Regions from separate parts of the Serratia sp. JSRIV002 genome, predicted to be linked through region 1. Evidence: predicted binding sites of a transcription regulator. Region 1 holds the regulator's gene; the other holds the start of a gene.
The links. Region 1 encodes LexA, which represses DNA repair genes until DNA is damaged. Its sites were predicted from a motif close to TNCTGTATGTACATACAGNA; they were not measured.

Region 1 (4,432 bases):
ATCATCAACTAGTCTGGCCTATGTATCGCTAGTTAGGGGATGAAAACCAGGTGCCTTGCACGCTATGACGGTGCCAAACCCAGCCCAAAGCAGCCCCGCGCAGTGCCAGGAATACCGCCAGAGCCAGCCATAAACCGTGGTTGCCCAATACCGGCAGGGTGAACAACGTCAGCCCGTAGCCCACTGCGGCTACCGCCATGCTGTTACGCATTTCTGCGCCACGGGTGGCGCCGATAAACATGCCATCCAGCAGATAGCACCAAACCCCCACCAGGGGCAGCACCACCTGCCAGGGCAGATAATGATTTGCCAGCGCACGCAACTCCGGCAGCGAGGTTAAGCCCGCCACAATCTGCTGCCCGGCGAACAGATAAATAACGGCAAAACCACAGGCAACCAGGCAAGCCTGCCGACAGGCGGCACGCCATACTTTACGGAGTTGCCGCCCGTCCCGCGCACCATAGGCGTGGCCGGAATGGGCTTCCACCGCGTAGGCAAAACCATCCAGAGCATAGGCGGTAAAGGTCAGTAGATTCATCAGCACCGCATTCACCGCCACCACCTCTCCGCCCATGCGGGCTCCCAGAATGGTCAACGAAGCGAAACACAGTTGCAGTAATAACGAACGCAGCATGATGTCGCGGTTAAGTGCCAACAGGCGGCGCATATCCCCACGCCACGCGGTTCGCAGCATTGTCAGCGAAATCCCCCGCATGCGTAGTACCCGCCATGCTAACCACAAACCCAGCAACAGCGTGGCGTACTCCGCAATCACCGTGGCAGTTGCAGCCCCCTGCACGTTCCAACCCAGCCCCATTACCAGCCAGATATCCAGCACGATGTTCAGCAGGTTACCGACAATCAACAGGATCACCGGCGCCCTCACGTATTGAACTCCCAGCAACCAACCGAGCAACACCATATTGGCCAACGCCGCCGGGGCACTCAGCCAGCGGATCTCCAAAAATAGCCTGGCCTGAACCAATACTTCCCGATCGCCCCCCACAATGTTCAGCGCCAAGGTGATCAACGGGGCTCGCAACAGCACAATCGCCAGCCCGGCCACCAGCGCCAACAATAACGGCTGCATAAATGCGCGAGCCAGCCGGTAGGGATCTTGCGCACCCAGCGCCTGCGCCGTCAGCCCGGTGGTGCTCATACGCAGGAACAACAACAACATAAACAGGAAGCTGGTGGCCATTGATCCCACCGCGACCCCGCCAAGGTAGCTAGGGCTATCGAGATGACCGATAACGGCGGTATCCACCAGGCCAAGCAAGGGGACGGTAATATTGGAGAAGATCATCGGCAACGCCAGACGCCACAGAGCTTTGTCGGTGTCACTGGTGAAGGCAGAAAGCAGGCGCATGGCGATATGTTCCCGTACAAGCATGGATTTTAGCGTAGCTTAGAAATGACATCGCCCCAGAGTTGGGGCGAGGTTTGCCGTTTTAAAGGGCTGTAATACGAGGTAAAACGGTTAGATCCAGTCGCCGTTGCGGATCACGCCCACCGCCAGGCCTTCGATGGTGAAGTTCTGCTGGCGCAGATCGACCACGATCGGTTGGAATTCGCTGTTTTCTGGCAGCAGTTCGACGACGTTACCGTGTTTCTTCAGGCGTTTGACCGTGACCTCGTCTTCAATGCGGGCGACGACGACCTGGCCGTTGCGTACGTCTTGAGTCTTATGCACTGCCAGCAGATCGCCATCCAGGATGCCGATGTCGCGCATCGACATGCCGCTAACGCGCAGCAGGAAATCGGCATTAGGCTTGAACAGTGAAGGGTCCACCTTATAGTGCCCTTCAATGTGCTGCTGAGCCAACAGAGGTTCACCGGCAGCCACACGGCCCACCAGAGGTAACCCCTCTTCATCTTCCATCAGCAAGCGGATACCGCGTGATGCACCGGAGATGATCTCGATAACGCCTTTGCGAGCCAGTGCTTTCAAGTGCTCTTCTGCAGCATTTGGTGAGCGGAACCCCAGGCGCATTGCGATCTCGGCACGCGTCGGTGGCATGCCCGTTTGCGAAATATGATCGCGAATCAGGTCGTAGACCTCTTGCTGTCTGGTAGTTAGTGCTTTCATTCCGCCCCCTGTTTGTTTATACAGTCTTGCTGTGAGTATATACAGCTAAGTCTGGATTGGGAACCGAAGAATAAATAAAAATCAGCAGGTAGCGAGCGTGATCGCAACGATACCCGCTGGTTTTCACGCCAAATGCTGCCAAAGTACCGAAGCCCAAACGAACAGCGCCAGAATGATTGCCAGCGATACCGCCGCCGAGCCCATATCTTTGGCCCGCCCGGAAAGCTCGTGATATTCCGTCCCCACGCGATCGACAACGGCCTCAATCGCACTGTTGAGGATTTCGACAATCATCACCAGCAGCACCGAGCCGATCAACAAGATGCGCGCTATCGCTCCCACATCCAGCCAAACCGCCACGATGATAGCCACCACCGTCGCCACCAGTTCCTGACGGAATGCGGCTTCGTTCTGCCAGGCAGCGGTTAAACCTTTATAGGAATAGCCTGCCGCTTTAATGATACGCGTCAGGCCAGTTGCTTGATTTGCCATAGTTAAGAACGCCTTTCTCCAAGATGGATCATGTACCCGTCGTGTTGCAGCCGCAACGTTCCAGACAGATTTGCCAGCCCAATCACATTTTTATCGCAGCGCAGTATACAGCAAGGTTGGAATACCTTAATCACCTAGCTATGTCGTACCAATGCCGCGCGCGCATGAGTGCGCTAGAGCGGCCAATTTGATATCCATCAGGTATAATTCAACTATGTACTTCCATTGCCGTGAATGGCCGTGGATTTCCCAACGCCACAGATCTGCTACCCGGTTTCTGGTATGCTTGCGGCGAATTGCTAACAAGAGGCTTCACGTTGTCATGTCAGGTTGGCGTAAAATCTATTATAAGATATTGAACTTACCACTAAAAATGTTGGTAAGAAGTAAGGTTATCCCAACAGATCCGGTCACGGAGTTAGGGTTGGATCCCTCACGACCGATTTTGTATGTTTTACCTTATAATTCCAAGGCGGATTTACTCACCTTGCGCACCCAGTGTCTGGCGCAAGATCTGCCCGATCCCCTTAACCCGTTGGAAATCGATGGCACCGTGCTGCCAAGCTACGTGTTTATCCATGATGGCCCACGCGTATTCCGCTATTACACTCCCAAAGAAGAATCGGTAAAACTGTTTCACGATTATCTGGATCTGCACCGCAGCAACCCGGATCTCGATATTCAGATGTTGCCGGTATCGGTGATGTTTGGCCGCTCCCCTGGGCGTGAAGGCCACGGCACGCCGCACCTGCGCCTGCTGAACGGCGTACAGAAGTTCTTCGCTGTACTGTGGCTGGGGCGTGACAGCTTTGTCCGTTTCTCCAACACCGTGTCCCTACGCCGGATGGCGACAGAGCACGGCACCGATAAGACCATCGCGCAAAAACTGGCCCGTGTCGCACGTATGCACTTTGCACGCCAGCGCCTGGCCGCCGTTGGGCCAAGCCTGCCAGCCCGTCAGGATCTGTTCAACAAGCTGCTGGCCTCCAAGGCGATTGAAAAAGCGATCGAAGATGAAGCGCGCAGCAAAAAGATCTCCCACGAAAAGGCCCAGCAGAACGCGATTGCGCTGATGGAAGAGATTGCCGCCGATTTCTCCTATGAAACGGTGCGCCTGTCCGACCGCGTGTTGAGCTGGACCTGGAACCGGCTGTATCAGGGTATCAACGTCACCAACGCCGAGCGTGTGCGTCAGCTGGCGCAGGATGGCCACGAGATCGTCTATGTGCCGTGTCACCGTAGCCATATGGACTATCTGCTGCTGTCCTATGTGCTCTACCATCAGGGGCTGGTGCCACCGCATATCGCAGCAGGTATTAACCTGAACTTCTGGCCCGCCGGGCCGATCTTCCGTCGCCTGGGCGCATTCTTTATTCGCCGCACCTTCAAGGGCAACAAACTCTATTCAACCGTATTTCGTGAATACCTCGGTGAGCTGTTCACTCGAGGTTACTCGGTAGAATACTTTGTTGAAGGCGGGCGCTCCCGTACCGGCCGCCTGCTGGAACCGAAAACCGGCACCCTGTCGATGACCATTCAGGCCATGCTGCGTGGCGGTACACGTCCGATCACCCTGGTGCCGATTTATATCGGTTACGAGCACGTGATGGAAGTAGGTACTTACGCCAAAGAGCTGCGTGGCGCGACCAAAGAGAAAGAGAGCCTGCTGCAAATGGTGCGTGGCTTGCGCAAGCTACGCAACCTCGGCCAGGGCTACGTAAACTTTGGTGAACCGCTGCCGTTGACTACGTACCTGAACCACAACGTCCCGCATTGGCGTGAGTCTATCGACCCGATCGAAGCACAGCGCCCAAGCTGGCTGACGCCTGCGGTCAACGATCTGGCGGCTCA
Region 2 (4,432 bases), 2.8 Mb from region 1:
GTTATTGGATCCTGCTGACCAGCCTGTTTGTCTGCCAGCCTAACTACAACGCCACACGCAGGCGCTTGGCGTTAAGGATCATCGGCACTCTGGCGGGCATTTTGATCGGCCTGCCGATCCTGTATTTTGTGCCCTCGCTGGAAGGGCAGTTGATCCTGATCGTGATCTCCGGAGTATTGTTCTTCGCCTTCCGAACCGTGCAATATGCCCACGCCACGATGTTTATCACCCTGTTGGTCTTGCTATGCTTTAACCTGCTGGGCGAAGGGTTCGAAGTGGCTGCCCCGCGCGTCTACGATACCCTGCTGGGTTGTGCCATCGCCTGGGCAGCGGTGAGTTTTATCTGGCCAGACTGGAAGTTCCGTCAGTTACCGGCCATGGTGCGCAAGACACTGAATGCCGACTGCCGCTATCTGGATGCCATTCTGGTGCAGTACCATCAGGGCAAGGATAACGGCCTGCCTTATCGTATTGCCCGCCGCGATGCCCATAATAGCGATGCAGAATTGGCGTCGGTGATCTCTAACATGTCTGCTGACCCTAAAGCCGATAAAACCATTCAGGAAGCGGCATTCCGCCTGCTGTGCCTGAACCATACCTTGCTGAGCTATATTTCCGCTCTGGGCGCCCACCGTGAGCGCCTGGAAAGTGCCGCCGTGCTGGACTTGCTCAACGATGCGGTTTGCTATGTTGATGGTGCATTACACCACGACGCTCATGATCGTCAGCGTATCACGCAGGCACTGGAAGCCCTCTCCGAGCGTATTACTGCGCTGGTTCCGGAGCCGGAAAGCAAAGAACAACTGGTGTTGCAGCAAATTGGCCTGGTGCTCGAATTGCTACCCGAGCTGACGGCACTCAATACACAAATTACTCAAGCCGGTTGATAGTTCAAGGATGTGGGCCGCAGGCGCGGTCTTCTGGCCGCGCCTCAAAGGTGGGAAAGAGCGCGTTGTTTTCGAACCATTCGGTCAACGCCTCCCTTTGTAGATTAGGCAAGGCGGCATGGTGGTAGCCCGCCATGGCCCCCGCCAGTGACATCAGCACTTTCATGCCCAGATTTTTTTGCTGTTGCAGCAGCTTCAGATAGCTATCTCTGGCCCCCAACAGGCGAAAATCATAAATATTGCATATGCCTGCTCGCCACAGCTGGCGCTCTAATGAGGCATCAATATTCGGTAAATCTTTCAATCTGCCATTGCAGCGTTTTTTTACCTTTATCTCTTTACGCGTCTCACAGATAGCCTGCCAAGCAAGCGCACACAGTTCGCGACGCTGCCGCCACAACTCTTCATTCACCCAGTAATAGCGCATGACCATGGGGACCCCTCGCTTTAAATAGGTCATATTCACCATGCCACGCTCACGAAAAGCGGTTTCCAGACTTTCCGTTGCACGCAAATACAGCTCACCTTCGGTAATGACCGCAAACATTGTGCCGTCCGCCAGCAGGCCATAGCCGCCAAACTGCGAGCGTAGGGCAATATTTCCCAGGGCGGCAAAGCAGGACTTTGCCTGTTCGATCCTCCTTAACGATCCTCCATTCATTTAACTCTCCTTATATGAAGCCACAGCCATTAGGCATGTTTTGGTTGGAATAAACGTAACGGGAACAACTAATTAAAAAAAATACGCATTATCCCTAGTCGTGCCAATCATAAATTCAAGACGTACAATAAATAATCTCAATTATGCGAAGCGTTACGAAAATTTGGGTTGACCTTCTGTTTCGATGGCTATACTGTATATACATACAGTAACACTACGGGCGGGAGACGACATGCGTACTCAATCACTTTATCAACCTCATTTTAGCCAATCCCCAATGCCGGCAAAGCAAGCGGTGATCCCTGCGCAAGAGGGCAACGAAAATGGCCTAATCAGTGAGCTTGTTTACAATGAGCGGCAACCCGCCGTAGCTCAGTTATTGGTGCCTTTGTTGCAGCAGTTGGGCAAGCAATCACGCTGGTTACTGTGGTTGACCCCGCAGCAGAAACTGAGCAAAACCTGGCTGCAGCAGGCCAGCCTGCCGGTTGATAAGGTCGTACAGCTTAATCAGATCAATCCACTGGCTACCGTAGATGCCATGGAGAAGGCTTTACTGACAGGAAATTACAGTGTGGTGCTAGGCTGGTTACCAGAATTGACACAAGAGGATCGTCTAAGGCTGAGTCGAGCGGCAGAATTGGGCAATGCCTATGGGTTCATTATGCGACCCCAACGTGACATCGTTGCTGCCGACAGACACTGTTCAACCTTAAAAATTCACTCTTCTTTGTATCATTAAGTAAATTTAGGACTTTTCCCATCACTTTTATCGCTTGGTCTGGCAATCGCAGGCAGATCGGGCGAAAAGCGAGGTTGGCTGCGGTTCGGCGCCACCTTCCATGTTAAAAAAAGACTCGTTTAGCCCCCCGATATGTTAGAGGATATGTCTAATTCCATGTTTTTTTTTAGAGCTTTATCACATCACACTTGTAACTTTCGCGCCACGTTGTAGACTTTACATCGCCAAGGTTGCTCTATAACGCCAGAAAAACTGGCAGAGTAACAAACGAGGGCTCAAACCTTGGCGAAGGAATTTAAACCAAGGGCTTAAAGCAGCTTTAAAGCTCATTGCCTATTTGGATGATAACGAGGCGCAAAATGAAAAAGACAGCTATCGCATTAGCAGTGGCACTGGCAGGTTTCGCTACAGTAGCGCAAGCCGCACCAAAAGACGACACTTGGTACACTGGTGCCAAACTGGGTTGGTCCCAGTATCATGACACCGGTTTCTACGGTAACGGCTATGAGAATGGTATCGGCAACGGTCCTACTCATAAAAGCCAACTGGGTGCAGGCGCGTTCTTGGGTTACCAAGCGAACCAATACCTGGGCTTCGAAATGGGCTACGACTGGCTTGGCCGTATGCCTTACAAAGGCAGCGTGAACAACGGTGCTTTTAAAGCTCAAGGCGTTCAATTGGCAGCTAAACTGAGCTACCCAATCATGGACGATCTGGACATCTACACCCGTCTGGGTGGTATGGTTTGGCGTGCAGACTCGAACGCTCACTACGGTGCGACCGATCAGCGCCTGAGCAACCATGACACTGGCGTTTCTCCACTGGCAGCAGTGGGTGTTGAATACGCACTGACTCGTGACTGGGCTACCCGCCTGGACTACCAGTGGGTTAACAACATCGGTGACGCAGGTACCGTTGGTGCACGTCCAGACAACGGCATGCTGAGCGTAGGTGTTTCCTACCGCTTTGGCCAGGAAGTTGCTGCTCCAGTAGTAGCTCCAGCTCCAGCCCCAGCTCCAGTTGTTGAGACCAAGAAGTTCACTCTGACTTCTGACGTTCTGTTCGCGTTCAACAAAGCGACCCTGAAGCCAGAAGGCCAACAAGCTCTGGATCAGCTGTACACCCAACTGAGCTCACTGGATCCGAAAGACGGTTCTGTTGTCGTTCTGGGCTTCACTGATGCAGTAGGTTCAGCAGAATACAACCTGCGCCTGTCTGAGCAACGTGCACAAAGCGTTGTGGATTACCTCGTGTCTAAAGGTATCCCTTCAGACAAGATCTCTGCACGTGGCATGGGTAAAGCTAACCCAGTTACCGGTGACTCTTGTGGCTACCGTTCAGGCCGCGCAACTGCAGCTCAGATCGCATGTCTGGCTCCAGATCGTCGCGTAGAGATCGAAGTTAAAGGCATCAAAGAAGTTGTTTCTCAGCCTCAGGGCTAAGTAAGCGCTTCTTAGTAAAAAACCCCGCATTGCGGGGTTTTTTTTGGCCTTAACATTGGGTAATGCTATTTATCATCCTTACCCAGGATCGCCTGTAGATCCTGTTTCAGCGATGACATCTGGGTGGCATACTTCTCTTTGCGCTCGGCATCTTCGATCAGCTGTACGATGGTTTCCGATAGCGTCACGCCACGGCGATGCGCCAGCGCAGCCAAACGTTGCCAGACCAGGAACTCCAGATCGATCGATTTCTTGCGCGTATGCTGATGTTCTGAGTTAAAATGACGCTTACGCCGGGCGCGGATGGTTTGCTTCATCCGGTTATCCAGCGTCGGATTCATGTGCTCATCGATCCACGCCAGCACTTTGACCGGTTCATTTTCCAGCTTCAGCAGTTGGTCAATGACCTCCTGAGCAAGGCTGTTTTCAATGTAGCGGGTGATCGCTTCACCTTCCCGGTGCTTTTTCACCAGGTACTTCCATTTCCAACCGCTCTCCAGATTTTCCAGTTGCTGATATTTCATCATGAACTCTGCTGTGACCGTGTAACTTTAATAAGCATAACAGCTTTAGCCAAGTTTTCCTCGGCAATTACCCGCCGTTTTTGACTGTTTTTTGCACTGTCATCGAGCAATGTCAAACTCCGATGCTCAACAATGACTCTGGAGGTATCAAGCTGGCGTTATTCTTGTATAATCGCGCT

Region 2: a site for LexA is predicted at 1,740-1,759, ahead of sulA (SOS-induced cell division inhibitor SulA). Genes of this name have one in related genera too.

Annotation. Positions count from the first base shown of each region.
Region 1 is NZ_CP074143.1:5,488,278-5,492,709, forward strand. It holds gene dinF (MATE family efflux transporter DinF) at 29-1,369, opposite strand; gene lexA (transcriptional repressor LexA) at 1,481-2,089, opposite strand; gene KGP26_RS25715 (diacylglycerol kinase) at 2,213-2,581, opposite strand; gene plsB (glycerol-3-phosphate 1-O-acyltransferase PlsB) at 2,904-4,432, shown strand, end outside.
Region 2 is NZ_CP074143.1:2,249,452-2,253,883, reverse strand. It holds gene yccS (YccS family putative transporter) at 1-887, shown strand, start outside; gene KGP26_RS10395 (TfoX/Sxy family DNA transformation protein) at 892-1,548, opposite strand; gene sulA (SOS-induced cell division inhibitor SulA) at 1,826-2,287, shown strand; gene ompA (porin OmpA) at 2,647-3,729, shown strand; gene matP (macrodomain Ter protein MatP) at 3,795-4,253, opposite strand.